2 regions of the Mesorhizobium sp. M0207 genome follow, and region 1 is predicted to be linked to the other one. Evidence: riboswitches for the same ligand, from Rfam matches in the RefSeq annotation. Region 1 holds a riboswitch; the other holds the start of a gene.
What was found. Region 1 has a riboswitch for S-adenosylmethionine ahead of metX (homoserine O-acetyltransferase MetX). Riboswitches for the same ligand answer to the same signal wherever they lie in the genome.
Positions count from the first base shown of each region.

Region 2: linked by a shared signal. The riboswitch ahead of NKJ15_RS00350 (O-succinylhomoserine sulfhydrylase) and the one ahead of metX (homoserine O-acetyltransferase MetX) in region 1 are both predicted to bind S-adenosylmethionine.

Region 1 covers NZ_JAMYSQ010000013.1:139,608-148,157, forward strand. Annotated here, with positions in the region: gene NKJ15_RS18700 (DUF2125 domain-containing protein) at 1-863, shown strand, start outside; gene NKJ15_RS18705 (prephenate/arogenate dehydrogenase family protein) at 997-1,932, opposite strand; gene hisC (histidinol-phosphate transaminase) at 1,939-3,048, opposite strand; SAM riboswitch at 3,187-3,264, shown strand; gene metX (homoserine O-acetyltransferase MetX) at 3,357-4,526, shown strand; gene metW (methionine biosynthesis protein MetW) at 4,642-5,256, shown strand; gene NKJ15_RS18725 (hypothetical protein) at 5,387-5,734, shown strand; gene NKJ15_RS18730 (DUF1330 domain-containing protein) at 5,820-6,140, opposite strand; gene NKJ15_RS18735 (SDR family NAD(P)-dependent oxidoreductase) at 6,374-7,120, shown strand; gene NKJ15_RS18740 (RNA polymerase subunit sigma-70) at 7,163-8,188, shown strand; gene NKJ15_RS18745 (DUF1194 domain-containing protein) at 8,207-8,550, opposite strand, start outside.
Region 2 covers NZ_JAMYSQ010000001.1:65,495-74,044, forward strand. Annotated here, with positions in the region: gene araD1 (AraD1 family protein) at 1-313, shown strand, start outside; gene NKJ15_RS00345 (2'-deoxycytidine 5'-triphosphate deaminase) at 344-1,438, opposite strand; SAM riboswitch at 1,574-1,651, shown strand; gene NKJ15_RS00350 (O-succinylhomoserine sulfhydrylase) at 1,722-2,912, shown strand; gene NKJ15_RS00355 (ceramide glucosyltransferase) at 2,949-4,100, opposite strand; gene apaG (Co2+/Mg2+ efflux facilitator ApaG/CorD) at 4,328-4,720, shown strand; gene NKJ15_RS00365 (Hsp33 family molecular chaperone) at 4,727-5,737, opposite strand; gene argF (ornithine carbamoyltransferase) at 5,900-6,811, opposite strand; gene NKJ15_RS00375 (aspartate aminotransferase family protein) at 6,826-8,025, opposite strand; gene NKJ15_RS00380 (GcrA family cell cycle regulator) at 8,381-8,550, shown strand, end outside.

The DNA.
Region 1 (8,550 bases):
AGGCGGTCGCCGATCTCGACGACAAAGGCATCAAGGCCGACTGCGCCAATCTCGCGGTCAGCGGCTATCCCTTCAGCTTCACCGTTTCCTGCGACAGCCTGGCTTACGAGGACGACAGCCGCAACGTCGCGGCATCGACAGGCAAGATCAACGCCGCCACGCAGATCACCCGGCTTCTGTCGCCTGCCGCCGAGCTCAGGGGGCCGCTCAGGACCTCTGTTCCCGGCATGACCCCGCTCTGGATCGACTGGGATGATCTGCGGGCCGACATGAAGCTGTCCTGGCCGCTGCCGAGCCGCCTCTCGCTGCAGGCAGAAGGCCTGTCCGGCCAGACCGATCCGGCAGACGACACCGATCCCATCTCGCTGTTCAGCGCCGGAACCGCCACCGGACAATTGCGCCCAAACGGCCCGGACATCGACTATGCCGGCAATTTCACCGATCTTGAAATCGACGCGGCGGCCATCGGCGGGCGCGTCTTGCCGCCGCTCGACGGCAGCGGCGACGTGACGCTGAAGAACGGCGTGACACTGATCAAGGCAAATCCGAAGAGCCTGCGCGGCCAGGCGGCCGAAATCCACGAGCTCGATCTGTCGTCCGGAACTGCGCGCATCACCGTTTCCGGACCGCTGTCGGTCGATGACGACGGTCTCATAAATGCCGACCTGACGATCAGGCTCAATGATCCAAAGGCCGTGGCGGCAATCCTCGCCACCGCCATCCCCGAGCAGAAGAAAGAGATCCAGACCGGCTTTGCCGGACTGGCGCTCCTCGGCAACCAGCCGTCGATGCCGCTGAAGATCGTCAGGGGCAAGGCCTCGCTCGGCTTCATCCCGCTCGGCAAGATCAAGCCGCTCGACTAGAGCAATCCCAGGAAAAGTGTGAAACGGTTTTCCGTCCGGAATTGCGCAAAACAAAGAGATAGAGCCGTTCGGCGTTTCTGTGAAACGATGAACCGCTCTAAGCCAGGCCGGCCTGCGATCGGCCTGCCGCGGCTTATCCCTTCGGCGGGTGTTCGACTGCCTGGCGGCCGAAATCCGGTACGTCGATATCCTGGCCGGCCTCGATGATCGAGCGGCGGACGGCGCGGGTGCGGGTGAACAGGTCGAACAGTTTTTCGCCGTCGCCCCAGCGGATCGCCCGCTGCAGCGAGGACAGATCCTCGGAAAACCGCGCCAGCATTTCGAGAATGGCGTCCTTGTTGTGCAGGCAGACGTCGCGCCACATGGTCGGGTCGGACGCCGCGAGACGAGTGAAGTCGCGAAAGCCGGAAGCCGAGTATTTGATGACCTCGGACTTGGTCACCGACTCCAGATCGTCGGCGGTACCGACGATGTTATAGGCGATGATGTGCGGCAGGTGCGAAACGATGGCCAGCGTCATGTCGTGATGCTGCGGGTCCATCGTGTCGATGTTGGAGCCGCAGCGGCGCCAGAATTCCGAGAGCTTTTCCAGTGCTGCGGGATCGGTACCGGGCAGAGGCGTGAAAATGCACCAGCGGTTCTCGAACAGTTCGGCAAAACCGGCGTCCGGTCCCGATTTTTCGGTGCCGGCCAAAGGATGGCCGGGGATGAAGTGCACGCCATCAGGCACATGCGGCTGCATCTGCGCGATCACCGATGCCTTGGTCGAGCCGACATCGGTGAGGATGGCGCCCTTCTTCAGCGCCGGCGCGATCTCCGCGGCGACCGTGCCTGAAGAGCCGACCGGCACCGAAACGATAACCAGATCAGCATCGCGAACCGCCTCTTTCGCATCCGTCGCATAGGTGTCGCCAAGGCCGAGTTGGCTCGCCCGTGCCAGCGTCGCGTCGCTGCGCGTCGAAATCGCGACTTGGCCGGCGAGTCCCTCGCGGCGGATGACGCGGGCCAGCGACGAGCCGATCAGGCCGATGCCGACCAGCGCGATCTTTTCGAACATCGGTGAGGTCATGGTGTTCTAGCTTTTCAGGAATGTCGCGAGTGCTGCGACAACGCCGCGATTGGCCTCTTCGGTGCCGATGCTCATGCGCAGCGCGTTCGGAAAACCGTAGCCGGAAACGCGCCGCAATATGTAGCCGCGCGCACTGAGGTAGTCGTCGGCGGCCGCCGCCGAATGCTTTTTGTCCTCGGGAAAGTGGATGAGGATGAAATTGCCGACGCTCGGCGTCACCCGCAGCCCGAGCCCGCTTAATTGCTCGCTCAGCCAGGCCAGCCAGGTCTCGTTGTGCGCGACGCTGCGTTCGATGTGGGCACGGTCGCGGATCGCCGCGATGCCGGCCTCGATTGCCGTCGCATTGACGTTGAAGGGTCCCCGCACGCGGTTGATCGCGTCGATGACGTGCATTGGCGCATACATCCAGCCGATCCGCGCCCCGCCCAGGCCCAATTTGGAGAAAGTGCGGGTCATGACCACGTTTTCCGCGCTGCCCACCAACTCGACGCCGGCTTCATAATCGTTGCGCCGGACATATTCGGCGTAAGCTGCATCCAGCACCAGAAGCACGTTTCGCGGCAGGCCGGCATGCAGGCGGCGCACCTCCTGGAACGGCACGTAGGTGCCGGTTGGATTGTTTGGATTGGCAAGGAAGATGATCCGGGTAGCCGGCGTCACCGCGGCGAGGATCGCATCGATGTCGGCGCGTTCATCGGTCTCCTTGACCGTTACCGGGACGGCACCGGCCGACTGTATGTAGATCTTGTAGACCATGAAGCCGTGTTCGGTGATGATGGCTTCGTCGCCGGGTGCGAGGTAGGTCTGCGCCAGCAGGCCCAGAATCTCGTCGGAGCCGTTGGAGCAGACGATGTTCGCCGGGTTGAGCCCGTGCACCTCGGCGATCGCTTCCCTCAGGCGCCTGGCGCTGCCGTCGGGATAGACCGCGAGCTTGTCGGCGACCGCGCGCGCGGCCTCTATCGCCTTTGGCGAAGGGCCGAGCGGGTTCTCGTTCGCCGACAATTTATGGACCTTGGCGACACCTTCAGGCGCCGCGCTCTTGCCGGGCACATAGGCTTCGATGTCCATGATGCCGGCGCGGGGCTTTGGACGTGTCTGATCCGGTGTCTGGCTCATTTCATGAAATCCGTCGAGAGTGCCTCCGTCCGGAAGCCGCAGCGGAAATACAAGCCGTGGCCCGGAATGTCGAGGGGCGGCAATTCGGGATCAAGAACTTGCCGTTGACGAAGCCATGCGTCGGTCCTAGAAGAGCAGCAACAGTTCCGTGGTGATTTGGCCGGTCGGCTTGCAGCCACGTTAAACAACTTGCTAAAGGGCCGTTTGCATCTTGTAACCGGCTCTGCGAAGGCATGGCCGGTTTTTTGTTGCCCTGACTGGCTGTTGCCCGGACCGGTGGACAACTGAAGGCCGGGCAAGGAGATGTGATGGTCGCTTTGCGCGCGCGAAAAACCAACAACGAGGCCGACCAGCCGTCGAGCCCGGTGTTGCGTTTCGGCGCCGACAAGCCGCTCAAGCTCGACGCCGGCACGCTGCTGTCGCCGTTCCAGATCGCCTACCAGACCTATGGCACGCTCAACGACGCGCGCTCCAACGCCATCCTCGTCTGCCATGCGCTGACCGGCGACCAGCATGTCGCCAACACCAATCCGGTGACCGGCAAGCCGGGCTGGTGGGAAGTGCTGATCGGTCCCGGCAAGATCATCGATACCGACCGTTTCTTCGTCATCTCGTCAAACGTCATCGGCGGCTGTCTCGGCTCCACCGGCCCCGCCTCGACCAATCCCGCCACCGCCAAGCCCTACGGGCTCGACCTGCCGATCATCACCATCCGCGACATGGTGCGGGCGCAGCTGATGCTGGTCGAGCATTTCGGCATCGAACAGCTGTTCAGCGTGCTGGGCGGCTCGATGGGCGGCATGCAGGTGCTGCAATGGGCCTCCAGCTATCCGGAGCGCGTCTTCTCGGCGCTGCCGATCGCCACCGGCGCCCGCCATTCCTCGCAGAACATCGCTTTCCACGAGGTCGGCAGGCAGGCGGTGATGGCCGACCCGGACTGGCATGGCGGCAAGTATTTCGAGCACAGCAAGCGGCCGGAAAAGGGGCTGGCGGTGGCGCGCATGGCCGCCCACATCACCTATCTATCGGAAGCAGCGCTGCACCGCAAGTTCGGCCGCAACCTGCAGGACCGCGAAGCCCTGACCTTCGGTTTCGATGCCGACTTCCAGATCGAGAGCTATCTGCGCCATCAGGGCATGACTTTCGTCGATCGCTTCGATGCCAACTCCTATCTCTACATGACCCGGGCGATGGATTATTTCGATCTCGCCGCCGACCATGGCGGCCGGTTGGCCGATGCCTTCGCCGGCACCAAGACGCGCTTCTGCCTGGTTTCGTTCACCAGCGACTGGCTGTTCCCGACCGAAGAGAGCCGCTCGGTCGTGCACGCGCTGAACGCGGCCGGCGCTTCGGTCTCGTTCGTCGAGATCGAGACCGACCGCGGCCACGACGCCTTTCTGCTCGACGAGCCCGAACTGTTCGCCGCCATCAAAGGCTTTATCGCCTCGGCCGCTCGGGCGAGAGGGCTCGGCGCATGACCTCGAAAGGTTGCGGACCGTTCGGATCAGGACCATGCGCCAGGCATCAGCGCATGACCCCGAAAAGTTGCAGACTTTTCGGATCAGGATCATGCGCCAGGCAGGAGCCGAACGCATGAGCGTCAACCGCGCCCAGCGCGTCGATCTCGAAGTCGTCGCCGATCTCATCCCGCCGCAGTCGCGGGTGCTGGACGTCGGTTCCGGCGACGGCCTGCTGCTCGAATTGCTGCAGGAGACCAAGAAGGTCGATGGCCGCGGGCTGGAACTGTCGCAACGCGGCGTCAACGAATGCGTGGCGCGCGGCCTGTCGGTTATTCAAGGCGATGCCGACAAGGATCTCCAATTCTATCCCGACAAGGGTTTCGACTTCGTCGTTCTGTCGCAGACCTTGCAGGCGACCCGCAATCCGAAGCTGGTGCTCGACGAACTGCTCCGGATCGGCAACCGCGCCATCGTCTCATTCCCGAATTTCGGCCACTGGCGGGTGCGCCTTTCGCTGCTCTTCAACGGCCGCATGCCGGTGACCAAGGACCTGCCCTATTCCTGGTACGACACGCCCAACATCCATTTCTGCACCATTCGCGACTTCGTCAATCTGTGCGACGAGCTTGGCGCGACGGTGGAAAAGGCAACCGCGCTCGACGCCAACGGCCAGCGGATCGGCTTCTCCATGCCTTGGTGGTTCTGGAATTTTTTCGGCCAGCAAGCGATATTCCTGCTGAAACGATAGGTTTGACAGGCAGAAGCAACGAACCTCAGACCTGCGCAAGAAACCATATTTTCAATTTTCAATCCAATGAAGTTGCCCGGCATTCTTTGTTGCTTTAACAGGTCTCAAACGGGTTGGTTTGGGGGAAGCAATGAAGACGTTAGTATTAGCAACAGCTTTGATGTCGGCCACTTTGATTTCCGGATGCACGACGTCGAAGACCGATTTCCAGAATGGACAAGTCGCGTTGAGCGGCAGCCCGGCGCTGAAACGGCAGGCGATCCAGCGGTGCATGACCAAATTCAAGATGCGGTTCGGCAAGGTTGAAAGGGCAAACCTCGCCGCGCTCATGAACGTCCCGGATGCCGGATTGGAACACACGTTCTGCACGCGATTGATGAACGGCTTCGCGAACGGGAGGATCAACTACTCGGATTACCTGGCTGCATTGTCGCATGGCGACATGTCCAACGCGATCAAGGTGCTGCAGGGGCGGTGAAGCTGCCGATGCAGACGCGATCCAAATTCGGTGCCGCCAGATAGATGGCGGCACCATAGACGCCGGTTGTACCCGATCATTCCCTCTATTCAAGCACGTCCGTGGCCTTGTGCGGGTGCTGGACGCCATCAACGAAGACCACATCGGACCGGGAATTGCCGGTACGCAGCGGCAATATCTCCTGATAGGCGGGCGAGTCGTACCATGCACGTGCCTGCTGCCGGTTGGGAAACTCGATGACTATGAGATAGCCCGGCCAGGTGTTTTCAACGACTTCCACCTCGCCTCCGTGCACCACGAAGCGGCCGCCAAACGGTTCCAGCGTGGCATCGATCTTGTGCAGGTACTCGACGATCTGCGGTCCCGGCGTGACCTGGCGCATATGGGCGACGGCGTAGGCGGTCATGGCGTAACTCCTTGTGGTCGAAGGCCGGACAACCGGCTTGATGGGAGCAGTTTGCCGAGACGTCGCGCACAGGTCGATTACCCCCGAGGTAATGACACTGAATACAAAACCGACGCGCCGCTGCCGTCAGCTGAAAGATATTTCCGCCTGGCACCGATGATTTCCACCCACCTGCGCTGTCCTTTCGATGAGCGCGCCTGGATGGTCCGGCGGCCGGGAACGAGAGGTGATCCATGGGATCGTTGCAAAATCAGAATGTCGTCGTCGTCGGAGGCAGCCGTGGTGTCGGCCGCTCGATCGCGGAGGCCGCTCTCAAGGAGAAAGCGACAGTGCTGGCCGTCGCCCGCGGAAAACAGGCCCTGGCGCAATTTGCCTGGGAGGTCTCGGGCGTGAAGACGCTCGCGGTCGATGCTACGATGGACTCCGCCCCGGATAAGGTCTTCGCCGCGCTTGAGCCGGACGTACTGGTGATCTGCGCAGGTGCGCTGGCGCCTTCTGCGCCGGTGCATGAACAGAACTGGAAGGCGTTCTCGGCAAATTGGGACACGGACGTCAAGGCGTCGTTCCTGTTTTGCCGGGCCGCTCTGCGGCGTCCGCTCAAGCCGGGGACCCGGATCGTTCTGATCTCCAGCGGCGCGGCCTTGACCGGCGGACCACCGAACGCCGGCGGCTATGCTGGCGCAAAACGCATGCAGATGTTCCTGGCCGGTCATAGCCAGAAGGAGGCCGACCGGCTTGGCCTCGGCCTGCGCTTCATGGCGCTCGCGCCGATGCGCATCATGCCGGAAACCGGCGTGGGCAAAGCCGGCGCCGACAGCATAGCGGCCTATATGGGCATCCAGCCGGCGGACTTCATCGCCGCCATGACCGACATGCAAACGCCGGCCGATGTCGGACGGGCGGTGGTCGCACTCGCCACCGGCCAGCCGCAAGGCAGTTCCTTCATGGTGAGCGGTAGCGGGCTTGCCCCGGCCGCCTGAGGGGCGCGTAATGCAACGCTCGCTCGTAACCGCAGAAGCCACATGACAAACGGTCAACCACCTCTGCAACCATCACGCCAGCCGATCCTCGATCGGCTGGCCTTCGAGAAGGTCACGGCCGCGCATCGCCGCGAGCTCAAGCTGCATTGTTATCGCATGATGGGTTCGCTGCACGAGGCCGACGACCTCGTCCAGGACACGTTGCTTCGCGCCTGGCGCGCAAGATCGGAGTTCGACGGGCGAGGTTCGGTTCGCGGTTGGCTCTACATGATCGCGACCAACGCTTGCCTCAACGCCATCAAGGCGAGGTCGAGGGCGCGTCGCATTCTCCGGGAACCCGGACGGCCGCCCTCGCACGGGGCGGCCATAGGCGGGCCGGTAGCCGACATCGCCTGGCTGGAGCCCTACCCCGACGCCGAGCTTCCAGACATTGCCGGCAGCGAGCCAGGTCCGGAAGCCCGTTACGAGAGCCGCGAGGCCGTCCAGCTCGCCTTCGTCGCGGCGATCCAGGATCTGCCGCCCAGGCAGCGCGCCGCGCTGCTGCTTGCCGACGTCCTCGGATGGTCGGCTGTCGAGACGGCGCGTTTGCTGGGCGGATCGACGGCTTCGATCAACAGCGCGTTGCAGCGAGCCCGCGTAACGCTGGCGGCGCGCTATCCTCAGGGACGGCCGGCCAGCCGATCACGGCCCAGCCGCGAAGAAGGCCTGCTGCTCGAACGCTACATGCAGGCCTGGCAGGCCGCCAATCTCGACGGCTTGATCGAGCTGCTGCGTCAGGACGCCATCTACACCATGCCGCCTTGGCGTGAATGGTATCAAGGCCGCGAAGCGATCCGCGGTTTCTTCGAGACCGTCTGGCCGAGGTTTGGCGGCTTCCGCACGCTGGCTACCCGCGCCAATGCCCAGCCGGCGGTCGGGGTTTATTCCCGCAGCCACGATGGCCCTGAATGGCGGGCCCATTCCCTGCATGTGTTCGACGCAGCCGAGGGCGGGATCGCTTCCTTGACGATCTTCATAGGGCCGCTCGGGCCATCTCTGTTCCCGGCCTTCGGCCTGCCACCAGCTTAGCTTACCCCTGGGCCAGCCTTATCGGTCGAGTTCCGGGAAATATGGGTCCGAGAAAAACCTTCGGTCGCGCTCGCCTTGCAGGCAGTCGATCGGTGCGTCGATGCGGATCGTCCTCGGATCCACCTTGGGATACTCGATGCCGCTGACCTCGAGGATCAGTTTGCGGCGAGTGGCGGTGGCGAATTCGGAAGCAGCATAGATCGGCAGCACGAACGAGCCCGGCCCGCCGGTGACGCATTCGGCATAGTACCGGTCGAGATGGCTGAAGGTGGGTGACGGGCTGATCAGGATCGGCAGCCCGTTGATGACGATGCCCTTCGCCAGCGCCGCATCGCGTGCCGTTGTGACCGGCAAGCCGGTGT
Region 2 (8,550 bases), on a different contig from region 1:
GTCCGATATCCGCGGCGCTTCACGCATCCTGCGCGACGGCAAGCTGCTTTGGGAAAAGCCGTTCCTGTCGGGCGAGGCGAACATGTCGCACACCATTGGCAATCTCGAGCATCACCACTTCAAATACTCGGCCTTCCGCCAGCCGGGCGACGTGCATGTGCACATGTTCGGCACGGCGACGCTGTCCTTTGCCGACGGCATCAGGACCGAGGCCGGTGACGTATTCGAAATCGAGGCGCAGGATTTCGGCCTGCCACTGCGCAACCCGCTTGAAATCGAGCAGCCGGTGAAGGTGGCGGTGAAGGCACTTTGAGCCGGGCGTAGCCCGCAAGTGAGAGGAAGGTCAGCGCGCGGCGCGGAAATGCTTGGACAGTTTCAGGCCCTGTGCCTGATAATTCGAGCCGAGATCAGTGCCGTAGAGCGCCCGCGGCCGTTTCAGCATGTGCTCATAGACCAACCGTCCGACGATCTGGCCGTGGTCGAGGATGAACGGCACTTCGTGGCTGCGTACCTCGAGCACCGCCCGGCTGCCGGCGCCGCCCGACGCCGAATGGCCGAAACCCGGGTCGAAGAAACCGGCATAATGGACGCGGAACTCGCCGACCAGCGGATCGAAGGGCGTCATCTCGGCCGCGTAGAGCGGCGGCACATGCACCGCCTCGCGCGACACCAGAATATAGAATTCGTCCGGATCGAGCACCAGCTCGCCGGCACCGCTCTTGTAGAGCGGCTCCCAGAAATCGACGACATCCTGCGCGGCGCGCTTGTCGACGTCGACCAGGCCGGTGTGGTGCTTGCCGCGATAGCCGACCAGCCCGTCCTTGTCTCCGTCGAGATCGATCGATAGCGCGATGCCCCCGCCTGAGATGTTGGGTGGTTCGGTGGCGACCAACATTTCGGCGCGGTGCAACTCGTGCAGCTCGTTTTCCGACAAGAGCGCATTGCCGGTGCGGAACCTGATCTGCGACAGCCGCGAGCCGGTCCGCACGACGATCGGGAAAGTGCGCGGGCTGACCTCCAGGTAGAGCGGGCCTTCATAGCCGGCGGCGATCTTGTCGAACTCGTGGCCGCGGTCGGTCATTACCCGAGTGAAGATATCGAGCCGTCCGGTCGAGCTTTTCGGGTTGGCGGAGGCGGAAATATGGGCGGGCAGCGCCAGGCTTTCGAGCAGCGGCACGATGTAGACGCAGCCGGTTTCCAGCACGGCACCTTCGGCGAGGTTGATCTCGTGCAGCTTCAGCCGGTCGAGCTTGTCGGCAACCCTGTGGTCCGGGCCGGGCAAGAAGGAAGCACGCACCCGCCAGGCCTTGTCGCCGAGCCTGAGGTCAAGGCTGGCCGGCTGGATCTGATCGGCATCGAGCGTGCGCGGCGATTTCAGCGCGCCCGTCTGGAACAGCGCGGAAATATCCTGATCGGGAAGAATGCCTGTCTGCCGCAAGGGTCTGGCTCCGTTCGAACGCCGGGCGAGGTCTTGTTCTGTCGCAGGTCCGACCGTGGACGCGTTTGGCACCTGCTTGGTACAACCCTCTTAATCATGCCGGCAATTGACGCAAGCGTGGCGCGGGTCTAAAGCTCGTTATCCCGTGGTGATTTGGCCGGTCGGCTTGCAGCCACGTTAAACAAGTCGCTAAAGGACCGTCGGGCCGCAAGGCCATATGGACCGGTTGCGACTTTCGCGACCGGTTTTTTGTTGTTTGGACCAATTTTGGTGTTTGGATAGAATGATGACCAAGAAGCGCGACTGGAAGCCTCAGACCGCACTCGTGCATGCCGGAACGCTGCGTTCCGGCTTCGGCGAGACCTCCGAGGCGATGTATCTCACCCAAGGCTATGTCTACGAGACGGCGCAAGCGGCGGAGGCCCGCTTCAAGGGCGAGGAGCCGGGCTTCATCTATTCGCGCTATGCCAATCCGACGGTCGACATGTTTGAGAAACGCATGTGCGCGCTGGAAGGAGCCGAAGACGCGCGCGCCACGGCATCCGGCATGGCGGCGGTGACGGCAGCACTGCTGTGCAGCGCCAAGGCGGGCGACCATATCGTGGCGGCGCGCGCGCTGTTCGGCTCCTGCCGCTGGGTGGTCGAGACGCTGGCGCCGAAATACGGCATTGAGGCAACGCTGGTCGACGGCACCGACATCGCCAATTGGGAAAAGGCGGTCAAGCCGAACACCAAACTGTTCTTCCTGGAAAGCCCGACCAATCCTACGCTGGAAGTGATCGACATTGCCGCCGTCGCGGCACTTGCCAATGCGATCGGCGCCAGGCTGATCGTCGACAATGTGTTCGCCACGCCCTTGCAGCAGAAACCCCTGCAGCTCGGCGCCCACATCGTCGTCTATTCGGCCACGAAGCATATTGACGGCCAGGGGCGCTGTCTTGGCGGCATCGTTCTGTCGGACAAGAAATGGATCGACGAGAACCTGCATGACTATTTCCGCCACACCGGCCCAAGCCTCTCGCCCTTCAATGCCTGGACGCTGCTGAAAGGCCTGGAGACGCTGCCGCTACGCGTACGCCAGCAGACGGAAAGTGCCGGCCGCATCGCGGATTTCCTGGCCGAGCGCCCGCAAATCGCCCGTGTCATCTATCCCGGCCGTGCCGATCACCCGCAAGCGGCCGTGGTCAAGAGGCAGATGTCGGGTGGCTCGACGCTGATCTGCATGGATGTGAAGGCCGGCAAGCAGGGGGCCTTTGCCTTCCAGAACGCACTCGACGTCGTGCTCATTTCCAACAATCTCGGCGACGCCAAGAGCCTGATCACCCATCCGGCCACGACGACGCACAAGAACTTGACCGATGAGGCCCGCGCCGAGCTCGGCATCGGACCGGGAACGCTCAGGCTGTCAGTTGGCCTTGAGGACGCCGACGACCTGCTCGAAGACATCGAGCAGGCACTGAGGTTTGCCGGATAAGGGCTGGCCGAACAGAGGCGAGCGGGGACGCGCCGATCAGGCGCCGGACGGGGTCTCTTCCAGCTCCGCGACGGCCTTGGTCTGGATAGTCATCACATTGCCGCGCCAGTCGACGGCGCCGCTCAGCCATCCGCGCGCCCAAATGGCGGGAAGCATCAGGTCTCGCGCCATCATCGCCGGGATGGTGCGCAGCGACAGCTGCCATCCCTTGGCCGAGGCCAAGGCGCATTCCGGCAGGTAGGCCGCAACCAGCACGGCGATGGCGGTTGCCGGCAGGCTGACGCCGGCGTCAGCCGCCGCGATCAGCGCAAGCACCAGCGGCGGCGCCGCGCCGATCAGGATCTCGGGGGCGAAGAACAGCGCGAAGGTGACGCGGCGCAGCCGCGCCCAGCGCGCCTGCCGCGACCAGATCTCGCCAAGCGTGCGCCGGCCGAGCGGCTGTTCGAAGGGCGAGGCGACAAGATTGACCCGCAGTCCGAGCCCGTTGACCAGCTTGGTCGCGGCGGCGTCCTCGGCGATCTCGGCGGCAAGCGCGCGGATGCCGCCATTGGCGTCGAGCATCGGCTTGTTCCACAACATGCTCTTGCCCTGCGCGAAGCCGAGGCCGAGCGCCTCTCCAGCGTACTGCCAGCGTGCCTGCAGCGTGTTGAGAAAGGCGCATTCGACCTCCCCCCAGAAGCCGTCCGGCCGCGAGCCGATCGGCGTCGAGCAGACGAGGCCAGTGCCATGCCGCCATGCCGCCATCAGCTGCTGGACGTAGTCGCTCGGCATAAGCACATTGGAATCGGCAAGGATGACCCAGCGATAATGCGCCGCTTCCCAACCCTTCACGCAATTGTTGAGTTTTGGATTGCCGCTGATGCGGTCGTCACCGACTAGAAGGCGGGCGCGAATAGCTGGAAAGCGCGCCATTGCGGCGGTGATCGGCTTGACCACCGGGTCGTCGGCATGGGCAACGCAGAAGATGAGTTCGTAGCGCGGCCAGTCGAGTGAGAAGGCGCGCTCCAGCGTCTCTTCGGCAAACGGCTCGATGCCGCGTGCCGGGATGACGATCGATACCGGCGGCGCGTTGGCGGGCGGTGCGATCCTGGCTGGTCGCTTCAGCTTCAGCGAAGCTAACAGGATGCTGGCGAGATTTGAAAGAAGGAGGGCTATGGAAAGGAGGGCGGCTGCGAATGTCGGTTCCATCGAGATCTGGTCACTCCAGAAGTGCCGGCCGCATGACGGCCGTTTTCAACAATTCGACAGAACGCTGAGTCGCCCGGCACAAGCCTGCACACCATCATTGTCATGTGTCACTTAAATGACATTGTTTTTCGGCACCTGCGCTCGAGTCGGGCAAGGAGATGACGCGCATCGTTGATCAAACTGCGCTGAGCGTCGAAAGTTCCATCTACATTGCTTTGGAGCAGTTTATGTACAGCGCCGTCACCCGCAACATCGAAGTGCAGGTCAGGCCGTTCTATCTGGAGGATCACTCCGACCCGCCGCAAAACCGCTATGTCTGGGGATATCAGGTGACCATCGACAATCAGTCGGATGAGTTCGTGCAGCTTCTGTCGCGCTACTGGCACATTACCGACGGCACCGGCAAGGTCGAGGAAGTGCGCGGCCCCGGGGTCGTCGGCGAGCAACCCGGACTCAACCCCGGCGACAGCTATCAGTATACGTCTGGATGCCCGCTCTCGACGCCGTCCGGCATCATGGTCGGGCACTACACCATGCGCAACAGGCGGGGCGAGACGTTCGACGTCGCCATCCCCGCCTTCTCGCTCGACTTGCCGGGAATGCGGCGCACCGTCAATTGACGGCCGTCATCCGGCCGCTGCAAACTCCGCCGGGTCGAAGTCATATTGCTTCGAGCAGAATTCGCAGGCGACGTGAATGCTGCCATCCTCGGTGCTGTCCCTGATCTCCTCGGCGGAAAAGCCTTCGAGGATGCCGTGGATCTTCTCCCTCGAGCATGAGCACTGGTCGGCGACCGGCACCCCGCCGAACACGCGGACGCCATGCTCGTGGAAAAGCCGGTAAAGCAGCCGTTCGGCACCGATCGTCGGATCGATCAGCTCGGTCGGTTCAATAGTACCAAGCAGCGCCAGCAGCTCCTGCCAGGAATTGTCGGTCGGGTCGTGGATTTCCTCACGCGGATCGCCGTCGCCACCTGGAAGGTCGGGTACGCGCATGCGCTCCGCCGATTGCGGCAGGAATTGTGCCAGCAGGCCACCGGCCCGCCATTGTTCGCGGGCACCGCCGACGCCGGGCGTCAGAAGCTTGGCAACCGAAAGCCGGAGGTCGGTCGGAATCTGCTCAGACTGGCGGAAATAAGTGCGTGCGGCATCTTCCAGTGTGACGCCGTCGAGCTGGACGATGCCCTGGTAGCGTTGTGTGTGGGCGCCCTGGTCGATGGTCAGCGCCAGGACGCCGCTGCCGAGCAGCGTCTGCGGTGACGTCTCGCCGGCAGAAGTCAAAGCCTGCAGCCGGTCGGCATCGAAGCGGGCATAAGCGCGCAGCGCGTGCGGCGTGGAGAAATCCGCGACCAGCATGTCGACCGGCCCGTCGGTGCGGGTCTGCAGAATGAACTTGCCCTCGAACTTCAGCGAAGTTCCGAGCAATACCGTCAACACACAGGCTTCAGCCAGGAGCCGGGCGACCGGCTCGGGATAGTCGTGGCGGCTGAGAATAGCATCGAGCATCGGCCCGAGCTGGACGGTGCGACCGCGCACGTCGAGCGGGCCGACCTCGAACGGCACGACATGGTCGTCGCCGGCGTAGCCGAATTCGCCGAGCTTGGGTTTATGTTCAGCCAATTGATGAGTTTCCAACATGACAAAGCTCCGGGGCGCGGCGATGCCGCCCTCCGGGGCGCATGCGACGAGACGCGCTCGATTTGCGTGATGCGCCTGAGATAGGCACCACCAACTCCCGGATCAAGGCGGCCCAGATCAAGGCGGCGCAGATCAGGCCGGCCCGGATCACCGCGGCTCGTATCAAGCGCCCAGGCACCAGGCCAGGACCGCCTTCTGGGCATGGAGCCGGTTCTCGGCCTCGTCGAACACCACCGAATGCGGTCCGTCGATGACCTCGTCGGTAACCTCCTCACCGCGATGCGCCGGCAGACAGTGCATGAACAGCGCATCCGGCTTGGCTTTCGCCATCAGTGCCGCATTGACCTGATAGGGCAGGAAGACATTGTGGCCGCGGGCACGGTGCTCCTGGCCCATCGACACCCAGCAGTCGGTGACGATGCAGTCGGCCTCGTGAACGGCCTCCTCGGGCGAACGGGTGAATTTCAGCTTGCCGCCATTGGCTTTCGACCAGTCGACATGCTTCTGGGCCGGTTCGCTGCCCTCGGGCACGGCGACATTCAGCTTGAAATGGAACCGCGCGGATGCCTCCAGCAGCGAATGCAGCACGTTGTTGCCGTCGCCGGTCCAGGCGATCGTTTTACCGGCCACCGGACCGCGGTGCTCTTCGAAGGTCATGATGTCGGCCATCAGCTGGCAGGGATGGGTCTCGTCGGTCAGCCCGTTAATGACGGGGACCGTAGCGTTTTCCATCAGTTCCAGCAGCCGGTCATGCGAGGTGGTGCGGATCATGATGGCATCGACGTAGCGCGACAGCACCTTGGCCGTGTCGGCAATGGTCTCCGAGCGGCCAAGCTGCATCTCGGTGCCGGTCAGCATGATCGTCTCGCCACCCAACTGCCGCATACCGACGTCGAACGACACGCGCGTGCGCGTCGACGGCTTGTCGAAGATCATCGCCAGCACCTTGCCTTCGAGCGGCTTGCTGCGTTCGCCGGCCTTGAGCCTTGCCTTTCGCACCGCTGCGTCGTCGAGCATGAAGCGCAGATCGCCTTCGGAAACGGCGGAAAGATCGGTGAAATGGCGAAGGGACATCAGGAATTCCAGGATTACTTCGCAGCGGCAGCGACGATGGCATCTGCCAGGCTCTTGGCGCCGGCACGAATGCGCTCGAGCGCTTCGTGGATCTCGGCGTCGGTGACGGTGAGAGGCGGCAGCAGGCGGATAACGTTGTCGCCGGCCGGAACCGTCAAGAGATGCTGGTCACGCAGTGCCACCGTGACCTTGGTGTTGGGCATCGCGCATTTAAGCCCGAGCATCAGGCCGGTGCCCCTGATGCTTTCGATAACATCCGGAAATTCGTCGGCGACGCCAGCGAGCCCCTGCTTCAACAGCAGTGCCTTGCGCTGGACGTCTTCGAGAAAGCCGTCTTCCAGTACCACGTCGAGCACGGCGTTGCCGACCGCCATTGCCAGCGGATTGCCGCCGAAGGTGGTGCCGTGCACGCCGGCGGTCATGCCGACCGCTGCCTCGTCGGTGGCGAGGCAGGCACCCATCGGGAAGCCGCCGCCGATGCCTTTGGCCACCGCCATGAGGTCGGGGGTGACACCCGCCCACTCATGCGCGAACAGCTTTCCGGTGCGGCCGACGCCGCATTGGACCTCGTCGAAAATCAGGAGCAGTCCGTGCTGATCGCAGAGCTGCCTGAGCCGCTTCAGCGATTGCGTCGGCACTTGCCTGATGCCGCCCTCGCCTTGCACCGGCTCGATCAGGATCGCCGCGGTTTCAGGCGTGATCGCCTTCTCGGTGGCATCCACATCGTCGAAACCGACCTGGTCGAAGCCGTCGACCTTGGGGCCGAAACCTTCCAGATACTTGTACTGGCCGCCGGCGGCGATGGTCGCCAGGGTGCGGCCGTGGAAGGCGCCTTCGAAGGTGATTGTGCGGTAGCGCTCGGGATGGCCCTTGACGAAGTGGTAGCGCCGCGCCGTCTTGATGGCGCATTCGAGCGCCTCTGCGCCGGAATTGGTGAAGAACACCTTGTCGGCAAAGCTTGCGTCGGCCAGCCGCTCGCCGAGCCGGCTCTGTCCCGGAATCTCGTACAGATTAGAGACGTGCCAGAGCTTGGCGGCCTGCTCGGTGAGGGCCGCGACCAGATGCGGATGGCTGTAGCCCAACGAATTCACGGCGATGCCGCCGGCGAAATCGAGATATCGCTCGCCCTTGTCGGTGACCAGCCAGGTGCCTTCACCGTGGTCGAAAGCCAGGGGTGCGCGAACAAAGGTCTCGAAAAGCGCCGAACCGCTCATTATATGCGTCTCCGGAACCGGAAAAATCAAAAAGCCGCCAAAGCGGCGGCCCTTGTGGCTTATCGTGTTTTTCGGCCGTGAAGTCAACGAAAAGGTCGCGCAAGGTCGCGCGGCAAGCCCCCCAGCATAACGCCGGCTCCTAAGCGACCGGGCAAGTTGGGGAAAACCGAAAAAACCGATTCGTGTTGGCCTTGGGACTCTTGTCACCGAGTCAGCGCATAAGGTAATTGTAGCAGAGAAATAACTAGATTTCGTGCGGCGGACCTAATCACCCGATATATGTGGTGTCTGCCCGGCAGAAGCCGGGTCGGGAATGGATTCCGATTGCCGCACGTTTCAGCAGGAGCGCGGTCTCATGAACTGGACTGACGAGCGAGTCGAACTTCTCAGAAAATTGTGGTCGGAGGGCCTCAGCGCCAGCCAGATCGCCGCACAGCTTGGCGGGGTCAGCCGCAATGCGGTCATCGGCAAAGTGCACCGGCTGAAACTGTCCGGTCGCGGACGCACGACCGCCTCACCGGCACG